2 regions of the Pseudoalteromonas sp. SWXJ133 genome follow, and region 1 is predicted to be linked to the other one. Evidence: predicted binding sites of a transcription regulator. Region 1 holds the regulator's gene; the other holds the start of a gene.
What was found. Region 1 encodes ArgR, which controls arginine synthesis, uptake and breakdown. Its sites were predicted from a motif close to ANTGAATANNTATTCANT; they were not measured.
Positions count from the first base shown of each region.

Region 1 (7,027 bases):
TAGAGCTTGCTTCTATATCGGCATTATTTATTGTTATTGTTGGGTTTATTCCTTTGTATTTTATTAATCGTTCTATGGAGCAGCGTAGTTAAATGAGTAGTTTAATTTTACAAGGCGTGAGCTATCACTATAACGGTACAAAGGTTATTCACGATTTAGATTTAACAGTGGGTAAAGATGAAATTGTTTGTCTACTCGGAGCGAGTGGGTGCGGCAAAACGACCACGTTAAAAGCGATTGCAGGTTTAATTGAAGCTAAGCAAGGGTCTATTTTTATAGACGGTAAATTAGTGAGTGATGAGCAATCGTTTGTCTCGCCTGAGCACCGTAACATCGGCATGATGTTTCAAGATTATGCATTGTTTCCGCATTTAACGGTAGCAAATAATATCGCATTCGGGCTTAGTAAAATGAGTAAAGCTCAAAAGCAGCAACGCGTTGATGAAATGCTTAAGCTGGTACATTTAATTGGCTGTGCTGACAGGTTCCCGCATCAGTTATCGGGTGGTCAACAACAACGCGTAGCTATTGCTCGTGCATTAGCTTATAAGCCTAGTTTATTGCTACTTGATGAACCTTTTTCAAATATCGACACACAAGTACGCTTTGAATTAATTGCCGATATACGTCGAATTATTAAGGCAACTCAAGTATCTGCTGTATTTGTTACACACTCAAAAGAAGAGGCGTTTGCCTTTTCAGATACACTTGCCATTATGCATCGCGGTAAAATTGAGCAACAAGGCACGCCTGAGCAGCTTTTTGCAGCGCCATGTTCAAAGGAGGTTGCAGAATTTCTGGGTCAAGGCATATACTTGAACGCAGAAGTGTTAACAGCAACTGAATACAGAACACCATTTGGTTTAGTCGAGTCCTATGTTGAAAATAAGCATAGCGTAAGCGTAGGGCTTATATATGTGCGCCCTCATCAAATAGAATTAGTGGTAGATAACCAGAGTGACAAGTTCAGCAAGCGAGCTACAATCATAAGTCGTCGCTTTATTGGTTCTGCGTATGTTTATTCGGTTGTTATTGATGAACAAGAAATTGAAGTTGCTGCACAATATGGCCAGTCATTTGAAAATGATGAGCAGGTTATAATAAAAATAAAACCTCACACGGTGAATTTTTTCGAATCGTAATTAATTTGTTATTCGCTGTGTTTTTATCTGTAAAATTAAGGAATAACAATGGCGCAAGCGCAATCAGGGATTTGTGCTGAAGCAAACTTACACGGTTTGCACTTATTTTTTAATGTGTTTGATGGTCAAGATGAATCACTTCGCGCAAAGTTAAAACAAGTAAGCGCTATTGAAGAAGAGTTTAGCGATCAATTTTCAGAATCAATGCTCTCTTGTATGGTTGCTATTGGCGCCCAGTATTGGCCGCATATTCTCCCAGAGTTCATTCCTAGTGAATTACAGAGCTTTCCTAATATAAACCACAGCGATCACCAAATGAGCGTACAACCGTGCGATTTATTTGTGCAAATTCGCTCTGACCGTGAAGACGTTAACCATTTATTTGCGCTGCAAATTTTAAAACTATTTGCCCCCGATGTTGAGCTGGTAGAGCAAATTCGTAACTTTCGCTTTTTAGATGGTCGTGATTTTAATGGTTTTATTTATGGTGGCGACACCGCGCATGGAAGAAAAAAACGCGCTACGGCTTTAATTAGTAACCCTGGTAATTTTGAAGATCAGGGGAGTTATATTCATGTACAACGTTATAAGCATGACTTAACTATGTGGCAGCACTTATCATTGAGTGAGCAAGAACAAATAATGGGGCGTACGCGCCTTGATAACACACTAATTACCCCCGCGATCGAAACCAGCCATGCTTCGCGAAGTGAGCTAAAAGACGAAGACGGGCAACCGCTACTATTAAATCAGAGCATGCCTTATGGCGATGTGTATGAGCAGGGAATGTTATCAATTACATGCGCTTGTACGGGCACCGCATTTGAAAAAGTACTTAATAGTCGTTTAGGGGAAGGAGATTGTTACGACCACTGGCTTGATTTTACTCAAGCCGATATGGGTTCTGCTTTTTTTGCACCTTCAGTCGGGTTTTTAAAACAGATTTAGTTTACTAATTTAGTTATTAAACCGTATCAAATAAAATGCGAACACGTTCAAGTGTTACGTCTATTTCAGATATTTTAGCTGGGGCGATAAAAATAGTATCGTCGCCTGCAATTGTGCCTAGTACGCCATCTGCTTTACCTAATGAATCTAATAATCGTGCTATTAATTGTGCTGCACCAGGACTGGTACGAATAATGATCATCATTTCGTTGTGCATAATGTCGATTACTAATTGGCGTAATGGGCTTTTAGCCGTAGGTACACCCATTTCAGCTGGTAAGCAGTAAACCATTTCTTGTTTGGCGTTACGTGTGCGTACAGCACCAAATTTACTTAGCATGCGCGATACTTTACTTTGGCTTATATTGTCAAAGCCTTGATCTTTTAATGCATCAACTATTTCGCCTTGAGAGCCAAAATTTTCTTCTTTTAATAGTGATTTAAATGCTTTTACCAGTGCTTCTTGTTTATCTTGTGGTTGCATAGTCTTTATTCGTTTTTGTTATTTATGCCGCAAATTCTACACAAAAATGAATAATTATGCAGCAGTTGTTTAGTTAACTTGCCAGTTTGATGCGTTAAATCACAAAAGTTTACGACTATGGTCGAAAATATACTTGAAATAGACAGGATAAATTTGTTTTTAGTCGCTAATTTCATTATCTTAAGAGCCACAAATGTTTCCTACCTCAAATTACGGAGAATTCCAATGAAAGTTGCTGTATTAGGTGCTGCAGGCGGTATCGGCCAAGCGTTGTCTTTATTATTAAAAACAGGCTTACCAGCTGGCTCTGAATTATCACTTTATGATGTTGCACCAGTAGTACCAGGTGTTGCGGTTGACCTTTCTCACATCCCAACAGATGTTAAAGTAGCAGGCTTTGGCGCAGACGAATTAAACAAAGCGCTTGAAGGCTCTGACATCGTTCTTATCCCAGCGGGTATGCCACGTAAACCAGGTATGGATCGTGCTGATTTATTTAATGTAAATGCTGGCATCATCAAAACTTTAGCAGAAGGCATTGTTGCTAGCTGTCCTAAAGCGTTAGTAGGTATTATTACTAACCCAGTAAATGGCACAGTTCCAATCGTTGCTGAAGTATTCAAAAAAGCAGGTACTTACGACGCTAAACGCGTATTCGGTATTACTACGCTTGACGTTATTCGTTCAGAAGCATTTGTTGCTGAACTTAAAGGCGTAGACGTAGCAACTGTGAAAGTACCAGTAATTGGTGGTCACTCAGGCACAACTATTCTTCCTCTACTTTCTCAAGTTGAAGGTGTTTCTTTCACTGATGAAGAAGTTGCTGCACTTACTCCACGTATCCAAAATGCGGGTACTGAAGTTGTAAATGCTAAAGCAGGCGGTGGTTCAGCTACGCTATCTATGGGTGCTGCTGCAGCTCGTTTTTGTATGTCTTTAGTTAAAGGCCTACAGGGTGAAGAAGTTGTAGATTACGCTTACGTTGCTGTTGAAAATGGCGATGCAGAGTACTTTGCACATCCAGTACGTTTAGGTAAAAACGGCGTAGAAGAAATTCTTTCTTACGGCGAACTAAGCGCATTTGAAACAAAAGCAAAAAATGACATGCTTGAAACACTGAAAAAAGACATCAAAGAAGGTGTTGATTTCATGGCGTAATAGCCAAAGTAGAATAACAAAAAAGCCTGCATTTGCAGGCTTTTTTATTGCTCAGAATTAATTTCACACTGTGTAACTAGTTAAAACTAGTGGTCGCGGTCAACCGCAATACGAGCAAGGCTTATGAGTGCTTGCTTATAGTCAGACTCAGCTAAAAAGTCTAAACACGCAATAGCTTTGTCAGCTTCAAGCTCTGCTTTTTGCATTGTAAATTCAAGCGCATTAGTTTGCTTTAGTGCCGATAGAATGTCTTCTAAATGCTCCATACCATTACTGTGCTCTATTGCATCACGAATAAGCTGCGTTTGCTGCTCGCTACCATGTTGCATAGCATAAATAAGTGGAAGCGTTGGTTTGCCTTCAGCTAAATCATCACCAATGTTTTTACCCAACTGCTCAGCATCTGCATTGTAATCGAGTACATCATCTACTAGCTGAAACGCAGTACCTAAATGCATACCATATAGGTTTAGTGCATCGAGAGTAGTTTGGTCTTGCTCAGTAATAATGGCAGCAAGGCCTGTCGCTGCTTCAAACAACTTAGCTGTTTTAGAGTAAATAACCTGCATATAACTGGCTTCGGTCGTATCTGGGTCGTTGCAGTTCATTAACTGCAATACTTCACCTTCAGCAATAATGTTTGTTGCATCGGCAAGTACTTGCATAACCTGCATTTTTCCAAGGCCAACCATAAGCTGAAATGAACGAGTGTAAATAAAGTCACCAACCAATACGCTAGCAGCATTACCAAATTCAGCATTTGCTGTAGGTGTGCCACGTCGTAAGTTTGATTCATCTACAACATCATCATGCAATAGCGTTGCTGTATGAATAAACTCAACAATTGTTGCAAGTGTTATGTGATCTTTACCCTGATAACCGAGCGCTTTGGCTGCTAAAATCGCGAGCATTGGACGAACGCGTTTGCCGCCACTGCTAACTATATATAAACCAAGCTGATTAACTAACGCCACATCTGAGCGCATTTGCGCATGTATAAGTTGATTGACGTCATTCATATCGCTTTCGATTAACGCCTGGATAGCTTTTATATCCATTGATCTCCGAGCCAATTTTTATGTGTGAACGGCGCAGATTGTACAACAAAAAATGCACTAGCTCGATATTTTGTGACGATTGATTGAAAAAACACTATTAAAGTACTTAATTTAGACTGAATTAGCCAAGATAACTGATTAATTGATAATCAATATACAGTTTATGGTGTGCTTAGATATTAAGCTGTGAGGGTCATATTTGAGTACATTAATTTATTTCGACTAAGAGTTAAAAAGCGCTTGGCAAAAGGGCTAATTAATATAAAATGGGGTAAATATTGAATTGCTCTCAAAGCAGCTACTTTTTATTCATTTTAATTACAAAATAGGCTTGCTAGTTATTTCGCGTTAGCGTAAACTTCGCGCCCTATCGAAGAATATTTTAGTTGCGCCGATTTGAGGGTGCACAGACGGAGTTAATTATGTACGCGGTTTTCCAAAGTGGTGGTAAACAGCATCGTGTGACTGAAGGTCAAACGATTCGTCTTGAAAAATTAGACGTTGAAACTGGTGCGGCAGTAGAATTTGATTCAGTACTTTTAGTTGCTGATGGTGAGAAAATCGAGATCGGTGTACCGTTCGTAAACGGTGGCAAGATAACAGCTGAGGTTGTTTCACATGGTCGCGGTGAGAAGATTAAGGTTGTTAAATTTAGACGCCGTAAGCATTCTCGTAAGCAAATGGGCCATCGTCAATGGTTCACTGAAGTTAAAATCACTAGCATTAGCGCTTAATTAGAGGTACTTAGAAATGGCACATAAAAAAGCAGCTGGTAGTACTCGTAACGGTCGCGATTCAGAAAGCAAACGCCTAGGTGTTAAGCGTTTTGGTGGCGAATCAGTTCTAGCGGGTAGCATCATTGTTCGTCAGCGTGGAACTCGTTTCCACCCTGGTACTAACGTAGGTATCGGTAAAGACCACACTATCTTCGCAAAAGCAGATGGTAAAGTTCAGTTTGAACAAAAAGGTCCTTTAAACCGTAAATACGTAACTATCGTAACTGAGTAATCAGTAAGGTAGTTAAAAACCCCGCCTTTGCGGGGTTTTTTGTTTTGTAGTCAGTCAAAATATATACCCAAGCCTGCATTTGTGTTGGCTTGGGTATATAATAGAGTTATTAAACAAGCCAATCCCTAAAGTGAGTAATCATGAAGTTTGTAGATGAAGTAGAAATTCGCGCAGAAGCTGGAGACGGTGGCAGCGGTATCGTGTCTTTCCGTCGTGAAAAATATGTTCCAGATGGTGGACCAGACGGCGGTGACGGTGGAGACGGTGGTAGTGTTTATCTACAAGCTGATGAAAACTTAAATACCCTAATTGATTATCAGTTTGAGCGCTTTCATAGAGCTGAACGTGGTACTAACGGTCGTAGCCGTAACTGTACAGGCCGAAAAGCCGATGACTTATTTGTTATGGTGCCTGTAGGCACGCGCATCATGGATGTTGATACCCAAGAGGGACTTGGCGACTTAACTCAAGATGGTCAACGAATTTTGGTTGCAAAAGGTGGTTTCCACGGCTTGGGGAATGCACGTTTTAAATCAAGTACTAACCGAGCACCTCGTCAAAAAACATTGGGCACACCCGGTGAAGTACGTAACTTAAAGTTAGAGTTACTATTATTAGCTGATGTAGGCTTACTAGGATTACCAAATGCAGGTAAATCTACGTTTATCCGCAGTGTATCTGCAGCAAGACCAAAAGTAGCTGATTACCCATTCACGACGCTTATTCCTAATTTAGGTGTGGTACGTCCTGAAGCAAATAAATCATTTGTTATAGCCGATATTCCGGGTCTAATTGAAGGTGCATCTGATGGTGCAGGCCTAGGTATTCGCTTCTTGAAGCATTTAGAGCGTTGTCGTGTGTTATTGCACATTATTGATGTAATGCCGGTAGATGGTTCAAACCCTGTTGATAATGCATTCTCGATTATTAACGAGCTACACCAATACAGTCCTAAATTAGCTGAAAAACCACGCTGGTTAGTGTTTAATAAAATAGATTTATTACCAGAAGATGAAGCAAAAGCGCTATGCGAAGCGATTGCAGAAGAGCTGGGCGAAACTGAAAATATTTATCACATTTCAGCAATTAATAAACTTAATACTCAACCTTTAATCCACAACATAATGACACTACTTGATAGCATGCCTAAAGAGAAGTTTGTACAAGTTGAAGATGAAGAAGTTGAATTTAAGTGGGATACCTATCATGAAAAAGCCACTAAAGGTAAA
Region 1 is NZ_JADYXJ010000002.1:111,731-118,757, reverse strand. Features, by position in the region: gene I6F40_RS02075 (ABC transporter permease) at 1-92, shown strand, start outside; gene I6F40_RS02070 (ABC transporter ATP-binding protein) at 93-1,142, shown strand; gene I6F40_RS02065 (Dyp-type peroxidase) at 1,191-2,090, shown strand; gene argR (transcriptional regulator ArgR) at 2,107-2,574, opposite strand; gene mdh (malate dehydrogenase) at 2,800-3,732, shown strand; gene ispB (octaprenyl diphosphate synthase) at 3,819-4,790, opposite strand; gene rplU (50S ribosomal protein L21) at 5,213-5,524, shown strand; gene rpmA (50S ribosomal protein L27) at 5,541-5,798, shown strand; gene cgtA (Obg family GTPase CgtA) at 5,939-7,027, shown strand, end outside.

Region 2 (4,702 bases), on a different contig from region 1:
GATTGTTGGTTGAGTGAGCATTACGACAATGCGCTGGTGGAAGATATGTACAAACCACTGGGTGTAACACTTCGTAAAGAGCTTCAAGAAGCCATTAGCTTAGTGCAATCACTTAGCCCGCAAAAAAGCCTATTAGCCGAACAACCTTGGATTAAGGAGTCGATTAGTTTACGTAACCCGTACACCGATCCACTTAACTTACTACAGGTTGAGCTTTTACGCCGTGCTCGCTCAGAGGAAAAACGCAACGAAGGTGACATTGATAATGCATTAATGATCACGATGACAGGTATTGCAGCAGGTATGCGTAATACCGGCTAACATGTTATTTTGTTAGGTATACCTATTGGTATTAAAAGGGAGCACGCGATGTGCTCCCTTTTTTTGCGTTAAATAGGCTGGTATTTAACACCTTAACCTTTTAAACTACTTAGCCATTGAATAATTAAAAAATGTTATGGCTTCAGCAACTTTTACTGTACAGCAAGATACAGCACTTACAAATTCGCACATCACATTAAACGTAGCGCAAACAGCGTCATTACGTAGTCAATTAAAATCACAACGTGGCATATTAAATTCTAATAATATTAAGCAGTTATGCGCACAACTCAATGTGTCTGATGATGCATTATTACAAGGTTTAGTACCTTTGGCTTCTGAGTATGCTGTTGCGCCAGTGTCAGATTTTCATGTAGGCGCAATTGTTAAAGCACTTGATGAAAAGGGTGAGGTAAACTTTTACTTTGGTGCGAATGTAGAGTTTGATCATCAAGCATTGAGTTTAGTGGTTCATGCAGAGCAATCAGCAATAAATAACGCATGGTTAAACGGCGCCAAAAAAATAGTTAAAATAGCGATTAGCGATGCACCGTGTGGATACTGCCGCCAGTTTATGAACGAACTCGCAGATGCGAAAGAGTTTGATATTTTATTGCCAGAGCAACACTTTAAATTGGCAGAATTACTGCCGCACTCGTTTGGGCCGACTGATTTAGGTAACGCGTTTAGCTTGTTTAATCCAGAGCCTCACCAGCAAGTATTTTCAAATGCTCAACTAGATGAAAAACTAGCAAGTACAGCATTAAACGCATACGTACCCTATAGTAAAAACTTTAGTGCAGTAAAAATTAGTACATTTGAAAATGGCGATTTTTACGGAAGTTACGCAGAAAACGCAGCGTACAGCCCAAGCTTGTCGCCACTGCAAAGTGCACTTAGCCAATTATTTATTGCAGGGCTTAGCTTTGATGAGCAGACGGTAAAAGGTATTACACTTTTAGAAACCGCAGGCCATGAAAACCAAGCGGGTGTAGCACGTGCTGTACTTGCAAGTTTTAAAAATCTACCGGCAATAGAAGTAATTAGCGCTCAGCTAAAATAACCTTTCAAAAACAATAAAGCACAGCCAGAGCTGTGCTTTATTGTTTTATTAATTAATAGAACCTATATTAATCAAGTAATACTTTAGCCGCTTCTAATACTACCGCTACAGATTTACGCTCAATTTCACCATGGTCAACATTTGGTATTTCTTGGCGAGTACGATTAACAAGTACGCCTGCTACACATGCTGCTTGTAAACCAAGGGCTGCACACATAGTAAATAATGTTGCTGATTCCATTTCGTAGTTCATCACGCCCAGTTTTTGCCACTCTTCGCAGCTACCTTGTAGTGATTTAGGAACGTAACCAGAATGCGTATCGTAACGCTCTTGTCCTGGATAAAATGTATCGCTTGATGCAGTAATACCAATATGAAAATCGATATTTAAGTTTTTACATGCTTGTACCATAGCTTGTGTTGCATAAAAGTCAGACACAGCAGGGTAGCTAAGAGGAGCAAAATGCTGGCTTGCACCGTCTAAACGTACAGACGCTTGGCTAATTAAAATTTCGCCTTCGTTGATATGTGGCTGAATCGCACCTGTTGTACCAATACGTAAAAATTTACGCACGCCAAGTTGTGCTAATTCTTCTACTGCAATCGACGTAGATGGACCACCAATACCCGTAGAACAAACAACCACCGAATGGCCGTTTAGTTGACCTAAGTAAACATGAAACTCACGAGTTTGAGCAAGGCAGGTTGGGTTGTCTAGGAATTGTGAAATGCGTGCAGCACGATCTGGATCGCCCGGTACAATCGCAAGTTTTGCACCTTTAAGATCGTCAATACATAGTCCTAAGTGAAATACCTTTTCCATAGCTAAGCCTTTTTATAATAAATTGTGTCAATCTAGCATCATTGCTAGAAACGTTTATCAAGTACAGGACGATTGTCCGTTTTATCTTAACTCCTCCAATTAAGTCTTAATAATTTTAAGAACTAATTTGATTTATTCATCAACTATGAATATTCAATCAAGTGCTTATACAAGTAGCCTTGTTGTGCTGTTGACATGTTCAAGCAGACATAATAAGTATCAACCAAGCGCGTAACTACAATTAAATAGTTTATGGCAAATATTCATTAATATTAAATTAATTCAATGGCTTAAATTTGTATTAAGCACGTAAAAGATAACGTGTTTATTTATATTAGGCACAGACTTATTTAGCAAAGTGGAATTTATTTGAAGTTTAGGCACTTTTGGTGATTTTGGTGATTTTGCATAACTAATCAAAAGTAATTAGCTACGTACAGAATAAAAATCGAAGGAGTTTATTATGAGCACACAATTTGAAGCATTTAAAAACAAAGTTGAGCACTGTTTGTGCGCACCGGGTGATGGCGTATACACAGTAAATACTGCAAAAGAGCGCAAAGCCGCACTGCGTAATAAACTTTATGGACAAACTGAAAACGTTGATAATTTGTGGCGCGAGTCTTTAAATGAATTACCAAATTCTCCACATAAAGCCGTTATGTTAGGTATTAGCTCAGACTGTGGCGGTGGTATTTTACGCGGTGCAAACTGGGGGCCACTGTTTGTGCGCTCAGCTTTAATTGATCAGCAACCGCAGTGTCACTCGTTTGATTTAGGCGATGTACGTGTAATCCCACATTTACTTCATGATAAATACCTAAATGATGCAACCATTTCTAATTGCCAAAAAGCCCTATACGGTAATGAAGATAACGACTATTACGTAAGTCCGTTATCAATCACAGAGGATGTATGCGACAGCTTTTACGCAACATTTAAAGATAAAGGCATATTTGGTATTGGTGGCGATCACTCAATTAGTTACCCACTTACTAAAGCGTACTTAAAAGCAAAGCGTGAGCAAGGTAAACGCACCGCTATTATTCACTTTGACGCGCATACCGACTTACTTGTTGAGCGCTTAGGCATAGATTTATGTTTTGGCTCGTGGTGTACACATATTTTAGAATTTTTACCGGCACCGCATCATTTAATTCAGTTTGGTATACGCTCAAGTGGTAAGCCAAAAGCGCATTGGGAAAGTACATTTGGTGTTAAACAGCACTGGGCACATGAAATTATTGAGCGCGGTGCAGCGGCCGTTGCTGCTGATGCAATTGCACAGCTAAAAGCCGATAACGTTGATGAAGTTTACGTAAGCTTTGATATTGATGCGCTTGATGCCGAGTTTGCATCTGCCACAGGTACGCCAGAGCATAATGGTTTAACACCTCAGCATGCGCTTGATATTTTATCAGCTATTGCGGATGAGTTTCCGATTACGGGTGCTGATATGATGGAAATAGCGCCCTTTACCGACAGCTCTTTAGTGGGTCAATCAAGCTCTGAAACGACACTTAGAGAAGGCGCTAAAATTTCAGCCTTTTTAATTAGTGCGATGAACAAGTAAGCTGTATGAGCTATAAATACTAGCACTATCAGCGTATAAGTGTACATTACATGACTAAAAACTAGCAGTTCATAAAGCCTCAGCTATATTTATTAAATACTTATAATGAGTTAGTTGAGGCCTTGCTGAATGAAATTATTGATCTTTTTATTGTTCATTAGCTGTATTAAAGTTGATGCAACTGAAATCACAATAGTAACGGAAGTATTTCCGGACTTTCAGTATCTCAATGAAGATAATAAACTCGTTGGCCGTTCTGTCGATAAAGTTCATAAAGCGCTAGAAGGCACTGGTATAAAATACACTATGTTGGCGCATAGTTGGGCCATATCTTACAATGCAGCGCTACGCGATAAAAACACCTGTATATTTTCAATTGTTCGACTACCTAATAGAGAAAGTAAGTTTAACTGGGTAGGCGAACTGGAAAGCTTTGATTCTGCTATTTATGGTCTAAAATCTAGAGGTATAAAGTTAAATACTCTCAATGATGCTAAAAAATATAAAATAGCAGTACTGCGTGATAACTTTAGTCATCACTATTTGCTTGAAAGGGGCTTTAGTGAGAATAAGCATTTATTACTCATAGATAGCCTAGATAAAATAGATAAACTTATAAGCACTCGTCACGATATTCTTGATTTTGTTGTTCTTAGCAAAAAGCAATTTAGCTATCGAATAAAAACTGAGCCAAGGCTTGAGCTACTCGAGCCATTACTAAATCTAAATACAGCTCAATCTCCATTATTTTTTGCTTGTAATATAAATATGGATCCGGCCTTAGTTGTTCAATTAAAAGTCGCCTTTAAAGGCAATTAAACAGTTTAAAAAAAACAGTTTAATCAATGTAACCTCATGAAATTAAATTACTTTAATATATTTTATAAATATAAATTGCCGCATTTTAAAAACCGATTATAAT
Region 2 is NZ_JADYXJ010000017.1:80,444-85,145, reverse strand. Features, by position in the region: gene ppc (phosphoenolpyruvate carboxylase) at 1-321, shown strand, start outside; gene cdd (cytidine deaminase) at 458-1,384, shown strand; gene udp (uridine phosphorylase) at 1,452-2,207, opposite strand; gene I6F40_RS13210 (arginase family protein) at 2,671-3,780, shown strand; gene I6F40_RS13205 (transporter substrate-binding domain-containing protein) at 3,910-4,599, shown strand.
Region 2: a site for ArgR is predicted at 2,611-2,628, ahead of I6F40_RS13210 (arginase family protein). Genes of this name have one in related genera too.